2 linked regions of the Prochlorococcus marinus str. MIT 1214 genome follow. The protein of the gene in region 1 binds, or shares a complex with, the protein of each later gene. Links are inferred from orthologs where the notes say so. Each region holds a gene or a part of one and is shown on either strand. Other genes may lie near its edges.

The links.
Region 2: the proteins of O5639_RS09785 (region 1) and lpdA are in contact, whole or in part, in a crystal structure (PDB 1EBD), measured with the Geobacillus stearothermophilus proteins. The link is inferred for Prochlorococcus marinus str. MIT 1214 from one-to-one orthologs. Residues at the interface, in WP_033016211.1 of Geobacillus stearothermophilus: Ile130, Ala131, Met132, Pro133, Arg136, Arg140, Glu141, Asn155, Arg157; in WP_049624544.1 of Geobacillus stearothermophilus: Pro340, Ser341, Asp344, Tyr345, Arg403, Asp406, Val408, Glu431, Ala432, Gly433, Asp438.

Annotation. Positions count from the first base shown.
Region 1 is NZ_CP114777.1:1,773,794-1,784,064, reverse strand. The notes cover bases 2,442-5,380. They hold O5639_RS09785 (dihydrolipoamide acetyltransferase family protein), read right to left. Parts: upstream 4,627-5,380; coding sequence 3,256-4,626; downstream 2,442-3,255. Other genes in these bases: O5639_RS09775 (AMP-binding protein), read right to left, coding at 5,333-5,380; O5639_RS09780 (YlqD family protein), read right to left, coding at 4,818-5,252; queA (tRNA preQ1(34) S-adenosylmethionine ribosyltransferase-isomerase QueA), read right to left, coding at 2,442-3,202. In the rest of the region: O5639_RS09800 (PLP-dependent transferase), read left to right, coding at 1-1,020; cysK (cysteine synthase A), read left to right, coding at 1,109-2,095; more of queA, read right to left, coding at 2,105-2,441; more of O5639_RS09775, read right to left, coding at 5,381-7,285; lipoyl(octanoyl) transferase LipB, read right to left, coding at 7,333-8,055; hpf (ribosome hibernation-promoting factor, HPF/YfiA family), read left to right, coding at 8,038-8,622; O5639_RS09760 (2-deoxyribose-5-phosphate aldolase), read left to right, coding at 8,639-9,325; DNA repair protein RecO, read left to right, coding at 9,322-10,122; O5639_RS09750 (glycosyltransferase family 4 protein), read left to right, coding at 10,245-10,271.
Region 2 is NZ_CP114777.1:854,237-864,567, forward strand. What follows is about bases 7,153-10,151. They hold lpdA (dihydrolipoyl dehydrogenase), read right to left. Parts: upstream 9,374-10,151; coding sequence 7,931-9,373; downstream 7,153-7,930. Other genes in these bases: trpC (indole-3-glycerol phosphate synthase TrpC), read right to left, coding at 7,153-7,889; O5639_RS05055 (TrmH family RNA methyltransferase), read right to left, coding at 9,370-10,151. Also shown: O5639_RS05010 (RpoD/SigA family RNA polymerase sigma factor), read right to left, coding at 1-894; O5639_RS05015 (NAD(P)H-hydrate dehydratase), read right to left, coding at 1,051-2,643; tRNA 2-thiouridine(34) synthase MnmA, read left to right, coding at 2,643-3,857; O5639_RS05025 (apolipoprotein N-acyltransferase), read right to left, coding at 3,854-5,332; O5639_RS05030 (FKBP-type peptidyl-prolyl cis-trans isomerase), read left to right, coding at 5,496-6,050; sodN (superoxide dismutase, Ni), read left to right, coding at 6,125-6,616; sodX (nickel-type superoxide dismutase maturation protease), read left to right, coding at 6,591-6,968; more of trpC, read right to left, coding at 7,002-7,152; more of O5639_RS05055, read right to left, coding at 10,152-10,206. UniProt on the Escherichia coli protein: Lipoamide dehydrogenase is a component of the glycine cleavage system as well as of the alpha-ketoacid dehydrogenase complexes.

The sequences.
Region 1 (10,271 bases):
GGGAGAGAGAGAATGCCCTCCGCTTCAGATGGGCATTACGCTCGAGGCAAACTTATTAAACGCTTAGCGAATATATATGATTGCGATAATAGCCTCATACGACTACATCGTTCAGGCATGGCTGCCTTAACGACTATTCTTTCAGCGATATATTGTATCAAAGGAGCTTCTTCGACACTTCAAATAGGCTTCCCATATGTTGACGTACTCAAGCTACCTCAGATTATTTTCCACGGGAGTGATCTCATTGTACAAACCAAATTAAGTCATATAAAAGAGGAGATCGAGAAAAAGAATCCAGCCGCGTTAATCATAGAAATACCAAGCAACCCTTTATTGCAATGTGTTGACCTCATCTCTATTTCAAAATTAGCTAAAGATAAAAATATCCCTGTCATTGTTGACGATACAATCGGATCATCTATAAATGTTCACCTAACTCCTTACGCAGATGTAATTTTTAGTTCTCTTACAAAAAGTTTTGCTGGAAGAGGAGATATTCTTGCTGGCAGCTCTGTTATTAGCCCATACTCTAAATGGAAAAAAGAATTAACTGAGATAATTCCTAAAGTTTCATTATCTACACTGTCTGATTCAGATGCTATTGAGTTGGAGTTAACTAGTAGAGACATAAAGGATCGTTTAAAAAGGTTAAATACTTCTTGCTTAAAGCTGAAAGAAAAATTAGAAACAAAAAAAGAAGTTTCAAAGGTTTTACATCCTCAACATTGTAAAAATTTTAATTCATTATTAAAGAAAGGAGGAGGTTTTGGATGTCTATTATCTTTTGAACTTAAAGGGGGGATTGAAGAATCAAAAAGAGTTTATGATTCATTAAGAGTAAACAAAGGACCAAGTTTAGGTACAAATTTTACATTGGTTTGTCCATATGTTCAGTTGGCTCACTTTAAAGAATTGAAATGGGCTGAAAGCTGTGGCGTCTCAGAACACTTATTAAGAGTGTCAGTAGGGCTAGAAAATGAAGATGAATTATGGTCAAGATTTAATTCAGTAATATAAAAAAAAAACTAATAAAGATTATCTAAATAACCAATTACCGAAATTCTTATATAGATTTAGAGTATTAGTTAATTAAGTCATTTAAAAAATGTCCAGAATCTATGAAGACAATAGTTTTGCTATTGGTCGTACACCATTAGTTAAGCTCAATTCGATTACAAAAAAAGCAAAAGCAACAGTACTTGCAAAAATAGAAGGCCGTAACCCTGCCTACAGCGTCAAATGTAGAATTGGAGCGAATATGATCTGGGATGCTGAGAAGAAAGGTTTACTCAATAAAGATAAAGTCATTATTGAACCAACATCTGGAAATACTGGTATAGCCCTTGCTTATACAGCTGCTGCTCGAGGTTACAAGTTAATTCTCACAATGCCTGAGTCCATGTCAATTGAACGTCGGAGAATGATGGCCGTTCTTGGTGCTGAATTAATACTTACTGAAGCAGCAAAAGGAATGCCTGGCGCCATTGCGAAAGCTAAGGAAATAGCAGATAGCGACCCTCAAAAATACTTCATGCCAGGACAATTTGATAATCCAGCTAATCCAGAAATACATTTCAAAACAACAGGTCCTGAAATTTGGGATGATACCGATGGTCAAATTGATGTTTTAGTCTCCGGCGTCGGGACTGGTGGAACAATAACAGGTGTTTCTCGCTTCATAAAGCAAGAAAAAAATCATTCATTATTATCTGTTGCCGTAGAGCCCACTCATAGCCCAGTAATAACACAAACTCTCAATGGAGAAGAAGTAAAACCCGGCCCTCACAAAATTCAAGGCATTGGAGCTGGATTTATTCCTAAGAATCTTGACTTATCCGTAGTCGATCAAGTTGAGCAAGTCTCTAATGATGAGTCTATTGCAATGGCATTACGTTTAGCACAAGAAGAAGGTCTACTAGTTGGCATATCATGTGGTGCCGCTGCAGCTGTGGCCTTAAGACTGGCCGAAAAAGAAGAGTTTTCAGGAAAGACAATCGTTGTAGTTCTACCTGACCTTGCCGAAAGATATATCTCATCCGTAATGTTTGAGAATGTTCCTACAGGCGTTATTAAAGATCCATCATTAGCTTGACTTTTGAGTTTATATAACTGACTCCGGAGTTATCAACATCGCGTCTCCATAAGAGAAAAATCGATATTTGTTAGAAATAGCATGTTTATAAAGTTTCAACAGACGTTTTCGACCAATTAGAGCGCTAACTAAAAGTAATAGGGAACTTTTAGGTAAGTGGAAATTAGTGAGCAATCCATCAATGACGGAAAATTTAAATCCTGGTTTAATTACTAAATCCACTTTGCCCTCATACGGCTTCAAAGTTCCTCTTCCTGAGAGGTAAGCAGCCTCAAGGGCTCTCACACTTGTAGTACCAACAGCAAAGACTTTCCCCCCATCCTCCTTGCAATTAGTTATAGCTTTGATGGCCTCTTCAGTAACCTCTATCCACTCACTATGTAAATGCAAATGAGATAGATCTTCTTTCTCTAATGGTCTAAAAGTTCCTAAGCCGACATGCAAAGTAATTTGTGCAATTCTAATACCTCTGATTTTTAAATTTTCTATAAGTTCATCACTTAGATGTAATCCCGCTGTGGGAGCAGCGATAGCTCCTGGTTTCGAAGCAAATCTAGTCTGATAGCTTTCCTCATGACCACTAGATTTATCCTTATCTATATATGGAGGCAATGGGACTTCTCCACATAAATCAAGTAAATTTTCCATCTCCATCCAACTAGTAAACTCATTTGAAAATTGAATAATTCTTCCGCCTGTTCTCTCATCCTTATCAATAACTTTTAAGATTAAAGAATTATCTGGTGACGTATCCAAGCATAATTGATCACCTCCTCTCATACGTCTAGCAGGACGAGCAAGACAAAGCCATCGGCCATTACCCCTCGGTTCCATTAGCAATAATTCACCTAAACCTCCTCTTGATAACCGAATTTTCAATCTTGCTTTAACAACTCGCGTATTATTAACAACTAAAAGATCACCAGTCTTCAAGATATCCTTTATGTCCCATACCTTTGCATGCACAAGGTTTAAAGAATCACCTAGGCCATCTTTAACAATCATCAATTTAGCATCATGCCTACTCTTGATAGGTGATTGTGCAATTAAATCATTTGGTAAATCATAGTTATATGAGCTTAAAAGACTATCTTTTTGATCTAACACATCAAATCAGATTAAAGTAAGAAAAAATCACTTGTGGTTCGACTAATTAAATCTCAAGACGAGAGGCTATAAGGTTTCTTTTCGATTAAGTATGCCAAATCCTTCAGAAATAGTGCTCCATCAGCTCCATAGATCACTCTGTGATCAGCGGTAAGATTTACTTGCATCTGTTTCTTGATTGAAATCGAACCATCTTTAGAAGCAACAACTTTAGACAAGGAAGCTCCTACCGCTAAAATTGCTCCAGTGCCTGGGGGCAGAATCGCATCAAAACGATCCACACCAAACATACCTAGATTCGAGAGTGTAAACGTACCACTGCTATATTCTTGAGGTTCTAATTGCTTATTCCTCGCACGCTTAACAAGATCAGCCCACTGTAGGGATAAATCAGCAAGACTGGTCGTATCAGCATTTTGCAGCACTGGAGTTATCAAGCCTCCATCCTCCATTGCAACCGCAACGGCTACATTTATTTGTGAAGGATAGGCAATCCCCTCAGAACTAAAAGCTGCATTAACCTGGGGGTGCCTAGCGAGGGTTAAGCCAACTGCTTTAGCAAGTAAAGCAGTCATAGTTACTCCATTAGGTTTAACTTGTTTATAAAGATCATCCAATTCATCAGTAAGAATTGAGTATCCGACTCTGAAACAAGGAGTATTTAAACTTTCCTCCATGTTCCGATTTACAGCTTGTTGAAGAGTGTTGAATGCAATTGTTTCCCCTCTGGATCCAAAACTTTTTCCTGGAGCAGGTGGCTTACCAGAGTCAACAGATTTTTTTTCTATCCGAGGCACGTCAGAAACAATTTTCGCTGGAGCATTACTTTCAGCAATCCAAGGAACGCTTATGGGTTGCCCTTTTGCACTTTGAATATCCTCAGCTTGTATACGTCCATGAGGTCCTGAGCCCCTAACAGTTGCCAAATCTACTCCCATTTGAGAAGCAAGTTTTTTAGCTCTTGGGGAAGCGACTATGCGACCATTATTTAAAAACTGATCCTGATTTACAGTGGATTCTGAGACAAGAGGTGCAGGAGGTTCCTCTGTAATTACTTTTGCTTTAGGAGAGTCAACAGAGGCATGTTTTTCTTGAACTTGAGTCGATGAATTCTCTTTTTCTTGACTAGCTGATTGAGGGGAAGGAGAAGGTGCGTTGGCTTGAGCCGCTGCGATCTCATCTGCTGTCTCAACAATCAATCCAATTGTCTCTCCAACAGGTGCAGAGCTACCAGCAGGCATCACAATCGATGCAAGAAAGCCATCTTGGAAAGACTCAACATCCATATCAGCTTTATCTGACTCAACAACTAAAACTGACTCACCTCTCTCAACTTTATCTCCAGGTTTTTTTAGCCACTCAACTATTTTGCCCTCGGTCATTGTTGAACTTAAAGCAGGCATAAAAATGTCATGAGTGGCCATAATTTGTTCCTATTTCCTTTATGGAGAGTTTGTAGCAAGGCTTCAAAATTTTCTATCTAGAAGCTTTGCAAGTATCAATACATACCAATGTTAGTTCTACATGAGTGTCCTTACAACGATAGGTTTTTTTATGTGGATTTCTTCTTAATATCAAAAATTGTTTATTGGATCAAATGTAGTTCGACCAGATTTCAAACTTGATCAATTGCCTCTACTACGCCATCTCGTACCAAAATACTCACACCCATTTTTCTGACTAAGTTATCACCAACTTTTAAATCGCAAAAACTGTCAATTTGTCCTTGCTCAACGATTTGTTCCATCTCTAACTCACGAACTTGAGATTGCTGTAACAGAAGATTTCTTTTTTGTTCTTCAAATTCTGATCTCTTAGAAGCAACTTGAGTCTGAACTTGAGCCACTTGCTCTTGAACTCTTGGATCAAGGGGATTAGAGCTCTGACGTCTAATACCATCAACAATTTGTTGTCCTTCTTTTTCTAATTCACCAAGTTGCTGATCTATTGCTGAAATTGCATTACTTAATTCGCGCTCAGCCTCCTCTTTCCATGAAGGTGTTACAACTGCTCTGACCGTTATTGAACGTTTTATAGAAATTGAGTCCACCTGATCAATAAATTATGATTAGATCCATAGGCTCTCAGTAAAAGATAGTATTGGTCAATTTAATTGGCCAAACAAACAAATTACAAACCATATATTTCATTTATAAGTTTTAAATCACGTTGAATAATTTTTTCACGTTTTTGCTTAAGAGTTTGCGTTAACAAGCCATTTTCTATTGTAAATGGCTCTACTAAAGCAATTTCAAATAATCTCTCTTCTCTTCGAGATGCAAAACGATTTGCAAGAACTTTATTCATTTCCAATCTTAGAGATTGTCTTAATTCATGATTTTCAGGGGATAGTCCAAGAACAACTTGTGCCTTCACACCTCTTTCTGCCTGCCATGCTTTGACGTAATCAATTCTTGGAACAATCAAAGCAGCAAGATGTTTTTGATCTTGACCCAGTAGCAAAGCTTGCTCAATCAATGGACTTGCAATTAAGCATTCCTCCAAAGGACCAGGCTCAATATTTTCTCCACTACTTAGCACAATCATATCTTTTGCTCTTCCAGTCAGGATTAAGGATCCATCAGCAAGCAACATCCCTAAATCTCCAGTATTAAACCAGCCGCCAGCATCTAAAACCTTCTTCGATTCTGATCGTTTTCCTAAATAACCAGCCATAATTTGAGGACCACGAGCAAGAACCAAACCTTTTTGACGCAGCTTTTTTATTTGGAAAGTTTCTGGATCTACAATCTTTATCTCAGTCTCTGGTAATGGTTGACCTGCACCTCCACGTATATTTCTCCAAGGTCTTCTACAAGTGAGGACTGGACTAGTCTCCGTCAAACCATAACCAACTAATAATTCAACACCTAAAGCTTCAAAGAAAGAATCAATATGCGGAGCAATTGCACCTCCACCACTAATTGGGAATCTCAATCTTCCTCCACAAATCTTGGTAAGGATTTTTGGCCATAAGTAAATAGAAGAAATTCTATGAATTGGATACCGTATTAGAATCTCTATAAGAGAGATGGTTTGTTCTAAATTAGAAACACTATTAATAGTTAAAGAATAAAATTTTCTTCTTGCCAATTTATATGCCTTACTATTAGAAATCGCACCTTTTATCAAAATCTTTCTCAGCCTTGGCATTTTCTCAACAGCGTCCTCAAAACCTAACTTTATTGATTCCCAAAGCCTTGGAACTGTTGCCATTACTATTGGCTTAACCCTTGGCAAATCTTCCTTTAGATGCCTTATTGATGTATAACTTTGAGTACAACCACAAGAAAAAAAATAATATTCCGCACTACGTTCATATGAATGCCAAATGGGTAAAACACTTAAGACTGGGGCCCCAGGAGAAGGGTTTGCTACGCAGGCAAGAGACCTAATTTGATGTAATAAATTAGAGTGTGTTAGTGGAACGCCTTTTGGTTTACCTGTCGTTCCAGAAGTGTATAGAATGGTAGCTATTCTTGTTGGTTTCCTCTCAATTATTTTCTCCCGGTTACTTACATTTTCTTTATTCAACCCTTTCTTCAAAAAACTCTCCCATTCAAGAACGCCTTCACTAGCTTTACCCTCAAGTTGAAGAACAAATTTCAAATTATTTATTTGATCATCATTAAGAGAAAGTCTCTCCCATACATCGAAGTTTTGAACGATCAATCCAATCGCATTTGAATCCTCAAGAATATATCTAAGCTCACTTGGCGGAGCAGTAGCACCTCTTACAGAGTCTGCTGCTCCTATTCGCATAAGACCTTGGTCTGCAATAAGCCATCTTGGACTATTTTCTGCAAAAAGAGCAACCACATCATCAGGTCCTACCCCGATCTGAGTAAAGGCAAATGCTGCCTTAGAAATATTTTCAGCAAGTTCTTCATATGTAAAACTGTCTTGGTGAAAAGTATGCGGTGAATCAACTGCTAATACATCGCCCAACTGAACTTTTAATAGTTCCCAAATCTCATCGACTTGAGTGATCTTCTCAAGATGAGATCTTCTATTAATTGCTTTTTCTTCTTTACTATTTGGAATCCAAAAAGCTAAAGCATCTTTAAGTTTGGTTTTTGTCATAGCCAAAAAATAATTTTTTATTTTTTTAGTAATGCTGAAAGGTCAATTTATATGTTTTCCCAGTGCAATTTAAAACGTCTTTTCACAGATTCCCTTAAAAGAGGCTTAACGTCACAGACTTTGATGCCAGGTATCCAATCACTCAATTTACCTAATTTCACTTTATCCAGTCCACAAGGAATTATCTTCTCAAAGCCAATAAGATCGCAATCTACATTTAGGGAAAATCCATGTTGAGTCACCCATCTTTTGCAACCAATTCCTATTGAACCAACCTTTTTATCTTCACACCAAACACCTGTTAAGCCATCTACCCTCTTCCCCTCTATTCCCAACAAGTCAAGAACGTCAATCAGCACTTGTTCCAATTCTCTCAAATACCAAGATAGATCTTTTTTATGAAGACTCAAATTTAAAACCAGGTATCCAACGATCTGACCAGGCATGTGATGCGTGACTTCACCTCCTCTCTCAATACTAAAAACAGGGAAAGGAGATTTATTTTCTTCGAATAACAAATGTTTTTTGTCGCTACCCCGACCAATAGTGAAGCAAGAAAAATGTTCAAGCAACCATACTGCTTGTGGTGAAAACGGTTCCTCAATAAGACTTTTCTGAAAATTCTTCTGCCAACCTAAGGCAGTCTCAAATGGCACAATATTTTTAGGTTCAAAAAGAAAAGCGGAAGAAAATTGTGCAAATTGAGGGGTTAGATCTAAGTTGCTATTAGGCCCTGATTCAGGCGAAACAGAATGAAGCTTCTTATTCATGGACGCAATCTTGAATTAACTCCATCACTTCGTGATTACACCAAAACAAAAATTGATAAAGCAACTCACAATTTTCAAGAAATGGTTCAAGAAGCTGATGTCCACCTCTCAGTCGCTCGAAATCCTCGCGTGCCGCAACAGACAGCAGAGGTGACTGTTTTTGCAAACGGAACAGTGATAAGAGCCCAAGAAAGAAGTGAAAATCTTTATGCAAGCATCGACCTGGTAGCAAATAAACTTGCACGACAATTACGTAAGTACAAAGAGCGACATAGCAGTCACAATGTTCATAATAATCAGTCGACGAAATCAGTCCAAAACGAAGAAACTCAAAATTTTTCTTCCTCAGATCATTCACTAATTGAAGGTAAAGAACCACATCTACCTAGCCCAGGAGTAAGACGCAAATATTTTGATATGGATCCTATGAGCATTGAGCAAGCAAGAGTACAATTAGACCTAATTGATCATGACTTCTATTTATTTAGAGAGGAAAAAGGATCAGCTTTGCGAGTCATATACAAGAGAAATCACGGAGGATATGGCGTAATCCAAGAAAAAATATAAATACTACATAAGTCAAATGAGTAAACACAGGTTGGAAGAAGCTCATGCCAATATTTCTAATGTGATTTATCAAGCAGTCTTAAATCCTCATATCGATAAAGAAATGCTTGTTCAAATTTGTGATGCATCCAAGCAAAATGGCTTTGCAGGTTTATGCACCAGCCTTTCCCATTTACCATTTACACGTGAAAGGTTAGGGATCAAAAGTACTACAAAATTAATCTCAGTAATTGCCTTCCCTTTTGGGTTTATCCCAACTTTCAACAAACTAAAAGAAGCCGAGTATGCTATCGAGAAAGGAGCAGAAGAGTTAGATCTTGTCCCAAATTATTTTGCATTAAAAGAAGGAAATGTCGAACTTTTTGCTGAGGAAATCAATCAAATAAGTGAGCTTGGTATTCCAGTAAGAGTAATCATTGATGCAAATACACTCTTAAATTCATCAAAACTTTCCATAGCAATAGATGCTTTAATTGATGCGGGGGCAATTGGGATTCAAATAGGTAATGGGTTTGGTCCATCTATCACCAAGAATCAAACTAATCATATCTCTAAAATTGTTAAAAATCGCTGCTCAATTAAAACTGTTGGAGGTATTAAAACTTTTGATCAAGCAATAGAAATCATTGAAGCAGGATCAACATATATTGGTACAAGTTTTGGTTTTGAAATTGCCGAAGAACAGAAGAAAAAGGAAGAATGAGTTTGAATCAAAGAATGAAAGGACTGTCTTTAAAAGTTGGTCCTCTTGGTGAGAATGACAGGCTTTTAACCATACTTAGTGAAGAAAATGGAATATCTCGTCTTGCTATACCAGGAGCAAGAAAACCCAAAAGTAGACTGGGGGCAACGTCACCTTTTAATTTTTTAGATTTACACATAATCGGCAAAAAAAATCTTAGACGAGTAACACAAATAAAGATTATTAAGAGTTATGGGAACCTTGGAAAAAACATCGAAACACTTTCAGCAGCACAAGCCATTTCCGAGCTAGTTATGATTATGGTTGGGAGTGAAGACCCGCAAAAAGATTTACTTAAACTAGTTTTAATCCATTTAAATAGACTAAATGAATTACATAAAAAAGATTTTAATTCATTAGAAGCCTTAGCAATAAGTGTTCAATCATGCATTCATTTATTAGCTCTAGGCGGATATTGCTTACCACTTCAAAACTGTTGTCATTCTGGCTCCAAGCTGATACCCCCTCTTGGGAAATGGAGCTGGAAGTGTAGCTTTATTCCTGAAGAAGGTTTTGCAATTGGAACAATACCTAATGCAAGAACTGAGCTAAATCCATCTGAGCTTGCTTTACTTCAAAAACTCTTACTAGAAAAAGTACCTTTCCACAGTAACGGAAAATTATTGGGTCCTAAAAAAGTCTGGTTAAAACTACTGAAAATTGTTGAAACCTGGATTGAGACTCATTTACAACGAAGAATTACATCTCTTCAAATGATGAGAGAGGTTATAATTAGTAATGATCTAAATACTAAGTAGGAAAATATATTTGAGAGAAATTATTAGTTAAAAGTTTTTATTTATAAATTATTTAACTATTACAATAGTTTGAAAAGAAATATAGGGTAGCTGCTAGTTTGAAATACCGATTTTTTTAGAGTTTGACCCATATCGCCTGGCTAGGCAAA
Region 2 (10,331 bases), 920 kb from region 1 along the record:
AGCTTTTAGCTCAACTTGTCTAACTCTCTCGCGGGAAACCTGTAAGAGTCTTCCTATCTCCGCGAGAGTATGTCTTTCATTACCCTCTAAGCCAAATCTAAGTCTGATAACGTGCTGCTCTTGTTCGCTTAGATGACTGAGCCACCTTCCTAGTTGTTCTTGATGAATTTTTTGTTCAACTTTATCCAGAGGCTCTTCTCCTGAACCGTCAGCTATTAGATCACCTAAAAAGCTTCTGCCTTCATCGCCATTAACGGGAGCATCAAGACTGCTAGTAGTAAGAGCTTGCCTCAAAATCGAATCAAGTTCTTCTAACTCAATCTCCATTGCCTCAGCTATTTCAATACGGCTAGGCATTGCACCGAGCTTGTGAGCCAAATCTAAACTGACTTTTCTAATAGTTGCCAATCTCTCGCTTAAATGAACAGGTAGTCGAATTGTTCTTGACTGACAAGCAATAGCCCTAGTCATGCTTTGCCTTATCCACCAAAAAGCATAGGTAGAAAACTTATAACCACGGGTTGGGTCGAATTTTTCTACCGCTCTTTCTAACCCAAGAGAACCTTCCTGGACTAAATCCAAGAGTTCAAGACCTTTCCCTTGATATTTTTTTGCGACACTTACAACGAGTCGAAGATTGGCTTTCATCATTCTTTCTTTTGCCCTTCGTCCAATTCGAATCAATCTTCTTTGATGTGAATTAAATTCTTTGCACTCTTCCTTAATCTGACCATCCTCGGTAAGGGTCATCATTGTTTGAACCTGATTACCAAGTTCAATTTCTTCGGCTGGCGTTAAAAGAGGAACTCTTCCAATGGAGGAAAGGTACCAACTTATTGGATCACTGCTGCGTCGCTTTTGGGATTCAGCAGGCTTGGGTGCAGATGAAACCATTGTTTCTAGACCCGTTTTCAAAGTGATAAGACTTTCCTACAAAAATCGTAAAAGATGCCTGGGTTTCATGAAGGCTTCAGATTCTGTTGACGATTAGTTAACAAATGACACAAAAACAACCATTTAACGCCCTTTAAATGGTTGTTTCAAAACATTTCAAGTGCTTTCCTTTTTTATTAATTCACTAAGAAAAGTGCCAATAGTGCTCGCTGTGCTCCCTTTTCTGCAAAAAGCACCTGCATATGCATGCATCAAAGCTGAGGCAGCAAGCAAACTAGTATCCAATTTTTTATCACTTGCAAGCCCAGAAGCACCCATCCCTGAAACAAACCCAGCTAAAACATCTCCAAGGCCAGTTCTTGCAACACTTGGATTCACTTGCCCTATTTGCCAGGTTTTCCCTTCTGGATCAGAAATAACACTATGAGCACATTTTAATAAAACCGAAGAACTACAAATTTTTGCAGCTTCAATTCCAGCCTTCAATGGATTCGAGCAATCAATGAAAGGAAATAGCCTTTTAAATTCTTCAAGATGAGGGGTAAGCCAGGTGGGACCTTTTCTTTCGTTTAGCCATTGCCAACCTTTCGAAGTTATCGACAGCCTATTGATTCCATCAGCATCAAGAACAAGTAGGCCTTTGAAATTCTGTAAGTCAGAGCCAAAACAATCTTTTTCTTCTGCAATCCCTAATCCAGGTCCAAGCAAAATCGAGTCAAACCTATTCAAATCAACTTCATTTAAAACTTTGGAAAAATCTGAAGAACCGTCCTGAAAAGTATTTAGATCTCCAAGCAATAAGACTTCAGGGTGAGCACTCCAAAGGGCAGATGAAACTGAATTAGGCAAAAAAGCGCTAACACTGCCTGTTCCACTTGCTAAAGCCCCATTCAAAGCAAGGGATGCTGCTCCTCTGTATTTCTCACTTCCTGCAATCACCAGAACTCTTCCTCTCTGATATTTACTTTTACTTTTACTTGGCTTAGGCCAAACGAAAGTAGATAAATCTGAAAACGAAATCCTCAGAGGCTGGTTTTCAGGAAGATCAGCCAAAATCTTATCTGGGATCCCGATATCTACTCTCTTTATATCTCCCACAAAATCAATAGCTGAATCTTGAATCAGCCCAGTCTTAAAAAGGCCTAAAGATAGTGTGTAATTAGCTTTGCATGATGTATTTGATACTGTAAATCCATTGTCTGAGTCTAATCCAGCGGGAACATCAATACTAATTAATTTATCAGGACTAGATTTCTTCTTCGTATTCAATAAATGAACTATTTCATCAGAAATAATTCTTGATTGACCTAATCCAAATAATGCCTCAATCCATAATGAATCAGAATTCGAATCAGGTTTTTGCTCCAAGTTTTCAATTCCTATTCGAATTGCATAATCGAAATGTTTTTGTGTTAATTCTTTTTTCAATGGGAATGGACACCAAATAGAGATATCAACGCCTGCCATATAAAGTTCTCTTGCAACAACAAGCCCATCTCCTCCGTTGTGCCCTGGCCCTACCAAAACGATTGCACCATTTTCAACCAATCCTTGTCTGTCTAATATCCATGTAGAGATACCAATCCCTACTTTTTCCATCAGAGCTTCAACAGGCATACCCATAGAAAACATTTCTTTTTCTATGTTTTGCATCTGCTCAGAAGAAACCATTAAATGTTCCGAATCAAATTGAGGCCAATTCAAAATCAAAAAGCATCCAAACCAACTATGAATAGAAGCTACTATCAATGCCCATGAATGTGGAAACAAGAGAAACAAAAAAAGTTTTAAATCATTTGACTTCAGAAGAAACAGTCGCAAAAACATTAAAAAGACTGCAAGCATTTTCTGGGAATCATTCAGTTGTAGTGGGACTTTCCGGGGGCGTAGATAGCTCCCTAACGGCTGCTCTTCTCTGTGAGGCTGGGTGGGATGTAGTGGGATTAACTTTGTGGCTAATGAAAGGTAAAGGGTCTTGCTGCTCAGATGGATTAATTGATGCCGCAGGGATATGTGATCAACTAGGAATCGAGCATCACATAGTCGATTCAAAAGAAATTTTCCAAAAAGAAATAATCAATAATGTCGTAAAAGGATATGAAGAAGGAATTACTCCTTTACCCTGCTCTCGCTGCAATAAATCAGTGAAATTCTCAGAAATGCTGAAATGGGTTAAAGAAAATAAAAATATCGAAAAGATCGCTACAGGGCATTACGCAAGGATTAGATATTCAAATGAATCTTTCGACAGAAATGATCTTCCGAGTGATGGAATTAAAAGACATAAGCTTTTAAGAGGTAAAGATCTCAATAAAGATCAAAGCTATTTTTTATATGATCTCCCACAAGAAATCTTAGGGAAAACAATCTTTCCTCTTGGAGAATTAACCAAAGAGATAACACGAATCGAAGCTTTTAAACATTCACTAAAAACTGCTGAAAAGCCAGAAAGTCAAGACCTTTGTCTTGCTGAACATTACGGATCAATGAATGCTTTTATTGATAAGTATCTACCCAAAAAGGAAGGAGAAATTGTCCTTAAAAATGGGAAGATTATAGGTTCCCATAATGGAATTCAGCATTTCACGATAGGACAACGAAAGGGATTAGGTATTGCATGGGAAGTTCCTCTACATGTTGTTGAAATTGATGCCTCTTTCAACAGGGTTATTGTTGCCCCAAGAGAAGATTCTGGCAAGTCAGAGTGTATTGTCAAAGATATAAATTGGGTATCAATTGAAGCGCCTAAAAAATCAATAGAAGTTGAGGTCCAAATCAGATACAGAAGCAGAGCAGTGAAAGCAAAGTTAATACCAATTATTGAAAGTACTAAAGGAAATTATTGTTATAAATGTCATATTCATTTTGAGGAAGATCAATTTTCAATTACTCCTGGACAAGCAGCAGTATTTTATAAGGGTGATTATGTATTAGGAGGAGGAATTATTTCGAAAGAGTCTTAATATAAATTATACTTATGTAATCGCAAAATGCATATTAAACTTACAAAAATAACTGTGATTAAAGGCAGGTCAGAGGTTAATGTATACAATGTTTTCTTTCTATTTAATTCAAGGTCAACGAGTTGAACAAGTTCTTTATTTGATTTAAGGAGGGTATCAATTCTTCCATTACTTTTAATCAAAGATGTTGGCCCAGTATTGGAGACAGATATTAAATTTTTTGATGTTTCAATACTCCTTAATTGAGCAATAGATAAAAATTGTCTTTGCAAAGAAATAGGATAGGGATCTAAATTTGCAATCACTAAAATCCATTTAGCTCCTTGATTTACTGCTTTAGCTATAGCTTTTCCATTACTCAATTCATAACAAATAGCACCTGCAAAAGATGGGCCCTCCCAATCAAGAAATCTTGATGGATTCCCACTTTCAATTCCACCTACTGCAGAAAGGCCATTTTTCATAAAATTAGGCAATGCAGGAATCCATTCGCCCAGAGGAACTAATCTAGATTTGTCCAACACACCTGAAAAAGACTCATCACCAGGATTAAAAACCAATATTGAACTTCGTAGAGAACCATTTATTTTCCTGAAACCTCCAGAGAGAAATTTAATAGGAAAATCTCGAATCTTTGTTCTATCCAAAGGCAACGTTCCCTCTGGAGCAATTAAAAAAGATGCCTTCATTTCAACCGCATCAGTTAAAGCTCTATTTACTTTTGAAGGCAAAGCATTTATTTCTTCCTGACTAAATTTTTGTCTTATTGGCATATTTGTTTGCCACATCGCAACCTGTTCTGCCGAATCAATTGGAGAATCCAACAACAAGATAAATCCAATTAAATGAGCTACCGAAAAATATGCAACACCAAGAATAATCAATTTCTTGAGTTTTTTTCTAGCTTGAAAAGCAATTGAAAGTTGCCAAATCCACCATCCAGCTAAAAGATGGATAGAGGCCAAGCCGCCCGAACCTATCCATCTTGCTAATCCAGCCAAATATCTATCTTGTGGTAATAAACTTGGCCCTACACCCATCCAAAACAAAGGGCCTCTAGATAGGATTTCTTCAGTCAGACCCCATATTGTTGATAATAAGACGGCATAAATAAACTTATTTTCTAATTTAGAAAACTGCAGTCTTCCAGGAGCCAAAACCCCCCTTAAAACTGACCAACTCAAAACCAGAGTCCCTCCAAAGGCTCCACAAAAAAGCCATATAAAAATTGTAATAGGCAAGCTTAAATTTGAGTTTATCCCTACCCAACTGAGTGGATGCAAAGATAACAACCACTTATGACTCCATAAAATAGCCATCGCGCCCCAACAAAAGCCCCCCCATGGATTCTTACTAGCCGGCCAAAGTAAAGATATTCCCAAAAGCATGAAGAAATAATTGCCTTCAGCAAGGGATATTCCTGCTAGAGCTCCACCAGCAAAAGCTTTAATAAAAAGAGAATAGATATTATTCATAAATCTAATTTAATAAAATATACACCAGCAAAATTCATACTCCCTGGTTAGTTATCTTTTAAATAGATGTCATTTGGGTATTAATCTGTAAGAATATTTCCGACTGCTTAATATTGCTGTGAGAGAAATCTTAATTAGCTTTTCTGTTTGCCTTAGCTGCTTGATGATTGCAGTGATCAGCCAAATCATCTCGCCGACTCCAACGAATGCCTTACAAATAGTCCAACCAATCCAAGCGGATGTAAGGCAATCCACAAAAACCAGCGAATCTGTAACTAATCCATTTGAATTAGACCCAGAAGACCCAAATCCATCACTTTTTACTATGGCTTCAGATAAAACCAATGCAAGTAGCGCTCCTCTAGGAGGAGCTGAGATAGGAGCATCTCAAGTAACTTCAAGTGGTCTGAAAATTACTGAATTAGTTTTAGGTGATGGTCAAGAAGCCACCCCAGGAACAAGTGTCTCAGTAAATTACAAGGGTACTCTTGATGATGGGAAAGAATTTGACAGCAGTTATGGAAGAGGTCCTTTTGAATTTTCTTTAGGTGCAGGGATGGTGATAAAGGGTTGGGATGAAGGAGTCGCAGGAATGAAAGTTGGAGGTAAAAGGAAATTAGTCATCCCACCAGAATTGGGGTATGGCAGTAGAGGAATAGGTCCAATCCCCCCTAATTCAGTTTTAACTTTTGAAGTTGAATTATTGGGTGTTAAGTGAATTTCTTAAATTATTCAGAAAGCTCTAGAAAAAGTTATGGCGTTTGTTGACAAACGCCATTAATGTAAAAAAAAATGTTCACAAATTATTTTCAGATGTTGCGCAAAACAATTAAATCAATCTTTAACAAGCTTCCAGCAAAATCTGTTCACGCTCACTGTGACGGACCTTGCGGTGTATATGACCCTGCTTCTGCAAGAGTTGCTGCTGAGGCAGTTTTATCTATGACGAAAAAACTTATTGCTCTAGCTCCAGCTGGTAACGATCAAGCTTCCATTTCAGCTTATAACAACACTTTTTCTCGCTTCGTTGCGATTAAGGAAGAAGAATCACAAAAGGCCAAAAAAGAACTTCTAATCCTCTGGACTGATTATTTTAAGCCTGAACACCTAGCTACATATCCAGATCTTCATGACACTTTTTGGAAAGCAGCAAAGCTTTGTAGTGCATGCAAGGTAAATATTGATCAAACAAAAGCAGAAGAATTATTAGCAGCTGTGCAAAAGATTCACTCTATGTTTTGGTCTTCAAAAGGAAGAAATGATAGCTGGGTTACCGCAAGCTGATAAAAGTCCTCTTCACAAGCCAGACTTATTTACTTTATTTACTTTAATAATCGGTTACCGACAATATTTACGTGTTGTCGGTAGTTCTATGGAAAGAACTCTCAAAGAGGGAGATTTAGTAACATATAAAAAGTTAAACCAAAAAAATATTAAGTTGGAGATTGGCGATATCGTTGTTGCCTCTCATCCAAAAATAAAAAACAAGTTAATAATTAAAAGAATTTATAGCATTTATCAAAACAAATTTGATTTAAGGGGAGATAACTCCTTAGCAAGCACTGACAGTCGAGAATTGGGTTTAATTGAATTAGATTTAATCATTGGGAAAGTAGACAAAATTTTCTCTAAATAGATTTAAGAGATTGGTATAGATATTTGACTTAATTTATAACTTACCAATTAATTTTTTAACTCCACCTAATATATCTTGCTGTGACATAAGAGATTCACCAACTAAAACAGCGTCCGCCCCATAACTCTTTACTAAATCTAAATCCTCACGAGTAAATAAACCTGACTCGCTTACCAAAGTAATAGAATTTTCCTTGATTTGGTTAGCATAATTCTTAGCCAACTTCTTTGTGACTTCAAGATCAGTTTTAAAACTCTTTAAATTTCTATTATTAATACCTATTAACTTAAATACATTAATATTTAGAACTCTTTCAAGTTCTTCTGAGTCATGAACCTCTACTAATATTGCTAGTCCCAAATGTTCCGCAACCTTAGATAAGTACTTTAAATCAGAATCAGTCAGGATTGCGGCTATCAAAAGTGCCGCATCAGCGCCAGCAGCTCTTGCTTGGTAAAGCTGATAGGGATAAAGAATAAAATCCTTGCAGAGGATTGGGATTGTGATTTCCTTTCTAACCTCAACTAAGACATCAAAACCTCCTTGAAAAAATTTTTTATCTGTTAAGACTGATATACAATTAGCACCTCCATCTTGATACATTTTACCTATCATTATCGCGTCAAAGTCCTCTCTAATTATCCCTCTACTTGGACTAGCTTTTTTTATTTCTGAGATTAGTGCTGGTTTCGAATTACTATTTCTTAATGCATCTATAAAATTTTTTGTTTTGGGTAAATCCTTAATCTTTTTCTTTAAATCTTCAAGCGAAACTTTTTTTCTTGCAATCTCCACTTCTAGATGTTTTTCCCAAACAATTTCCTCCAAAATATTTTTAGGTTTTGAATCGGGGTGAGGGATTGCATACTCTAAATTAGCTACTTTTATGCTTGGATTAGGAGGTCTTCTTCTAATTTCCATAATTTAAATAAGTAATGATCTATAAAATAAAATTTGATTTACTACTTCTTTATTTGTAAAGATGCCTGTTTATAGGCAACCTCTACAACTTCGCTTAATGTTGGATGCGTATGAACTTCTTTTGCTAAGTCATTGACTCGCTGTCTTCTCGAAATTGCATTAGAAACTTCTTGTATCAGATCAGCCGCATGTAATCCATAAATATGTGCCCCAAGGACCTCTCCTGTATCTTTATTAAAAATCAACTTCATAATTCCATCACTTTCTAATTCAGCCAAGGCCTTAGAGTTAGCTTTAAAATAACTTCTAACAATTCCAAGTTCAAAGCCTTCATTTTTCGCTAGATCTTTTGCTTCTTCTTCCGAAAGTCCAACGGAACTTATCTCAGGGTGAGTAAAAGTCGCTGCAGGAATACTTCTGTAGTCAATTTCTATTACTTTTCCTAAAATATTCTCTACAGCAATACTCCCCTGCGCTGCAGCGGTATGGGCCAACATCAACTTACCTGTAACATCTCCAACTGCCCATAGATTAGGAATTGGTTTTTCATTTACCAATACTCTCATCTGATCATCAATTGGAATAAAACCTCTCGTTGTTTCAACTCCAACGGATTGTAGATTTAGATTTTTAGTCGACGGTACTCGACCTGTTGCGACCAAAACAGCGTCAACCTGTAACTCCTCAATTACTTCTCGATTCTTTGCATCTGTAAGCTCGACCTCGACGGGACAACCTGGCTTAACTTTAGTAGCGAATACTCCAGCTCGAGTTTCAATGTCTCTTTTATCAATTAAATTTCGTGAAGCAATTTTCGTGATATCGGGATCAAAAGTTGGCATTACTTTATCAAGAGCTTCAATCATGGTTACCTCACAACCTAAAGCTGTATAAATATCAGCGAATTCCAAACCTATATAGCCACTACCAATTATTGCAATCCATCTTGGCAACCACTCTAAATTAATAGCCTCATCACTTGTAAAAACAGTTCGTCCATCAATTTCAATTCCAGGCGGTACGAAAGGGTCTGAGCCTGTAGCCAAGATGATATCTCTGGCGGAAAAGATTCTATCAACTCCATTTGTTTCTCTTAAACCGACCTTTTGATTGCCTTCTAAACGTCCTTCTCCTCTAAGTATCTCAACACCCGATCTTTCTAATGTTTTAGTTAGATTTTTTCGAATTGTCTCAACTAAGTTTTTTGCATGTTCAGCAATTTTTTTACGTTCAAATCTAACTGGAGCGGAATGTATCCCAAATTCAGCAAGATGAGGAACATTTGCAAGTTCACGAACTTTACCACTGGCAGCTAGCAATGCTTTAGACGGGACACAGCCTCTGTTGACGCAGGTTCCACCCATATCTCTTGATTCGACAATCGCCACTTTCAAACCAGCCTCTGCTGCATGTTTAGCAGCATCAAAACCTCCATATCCAGCTCCGACAACAATTAAGTCAAAGTCAAAAGAAATTTCACTCACGGTTTTTTTTGAATACCCTTAACCATTTTTACTCTTTGTCGCTCCAACAAGAGAGGAACTGCCGCAGATGCCACATTTAGTGAATCAACTAATGAGCTATGAGGCAACGTAACAAAGTCTGAACAACAGGCTTCAATTGAAGAATGAACACCTGAGCCTTCATTACCAAGAACCAATACTGTAGGGAGATCCCAGTCTAATTCCCAATAAGGTTTCACTTTCTTATCAGTAATTTTATTCGGTGAAATTGTTCCTACTACTTGGTATTTATCATCGATTGCAATATTGAGTTTTGAAACAAGCATTTCAATACTTGAAGAAGTTGAATCTCCAATCCGTTCAAAAGGCACATGAAGAACTGAGCCGGCTGAAGATCTTAAAACCTTTTGATTTAGGGGATCTGCTCCAGAAGCCAACCATATAACTTCATATTCACCAGCAAGGGCTGATCGGAATAAATTTCCCATATTGCCAGGATCTTGAATCCTATCTAAAGCCAAAATGTGTTTTGGGGCTTTCCCCGGTTTTGGCAACCCTGGTATTGGGAATATCGCTGCGACACCATCAGGTGTCACTGTAGACAAAGATGCTTCTAAAACTTTAGTACTTACTAGGGTTAATAAAGATCTTGAAGCTATTTTTTTAAAAATCTCCTCATGCTCCTCACACCATTGAGGAGTTGCAAAAACTTCTGTTGGCAAGAAATTTGTTTTCAAAGCCTCTTCTAACAAATGAGAACCCTCAAGCAAAAGAGAAGAATGCTCTTCACGGCCAGTTTTTTTCAAAAGACCCCTTAGTTTTCTAACCAAAGGGTTTCTTTTACTTGTAATCAATGGCGAATATGAATTATTAATTTTCTAACCTCAAATTATTTAATTTTTGAAAAGCAGAAAAGTTTCTTTCATTGAAATAGCCACTGAATTTTCTTATTAAATTCAATAAAAACTATATTAAAAAT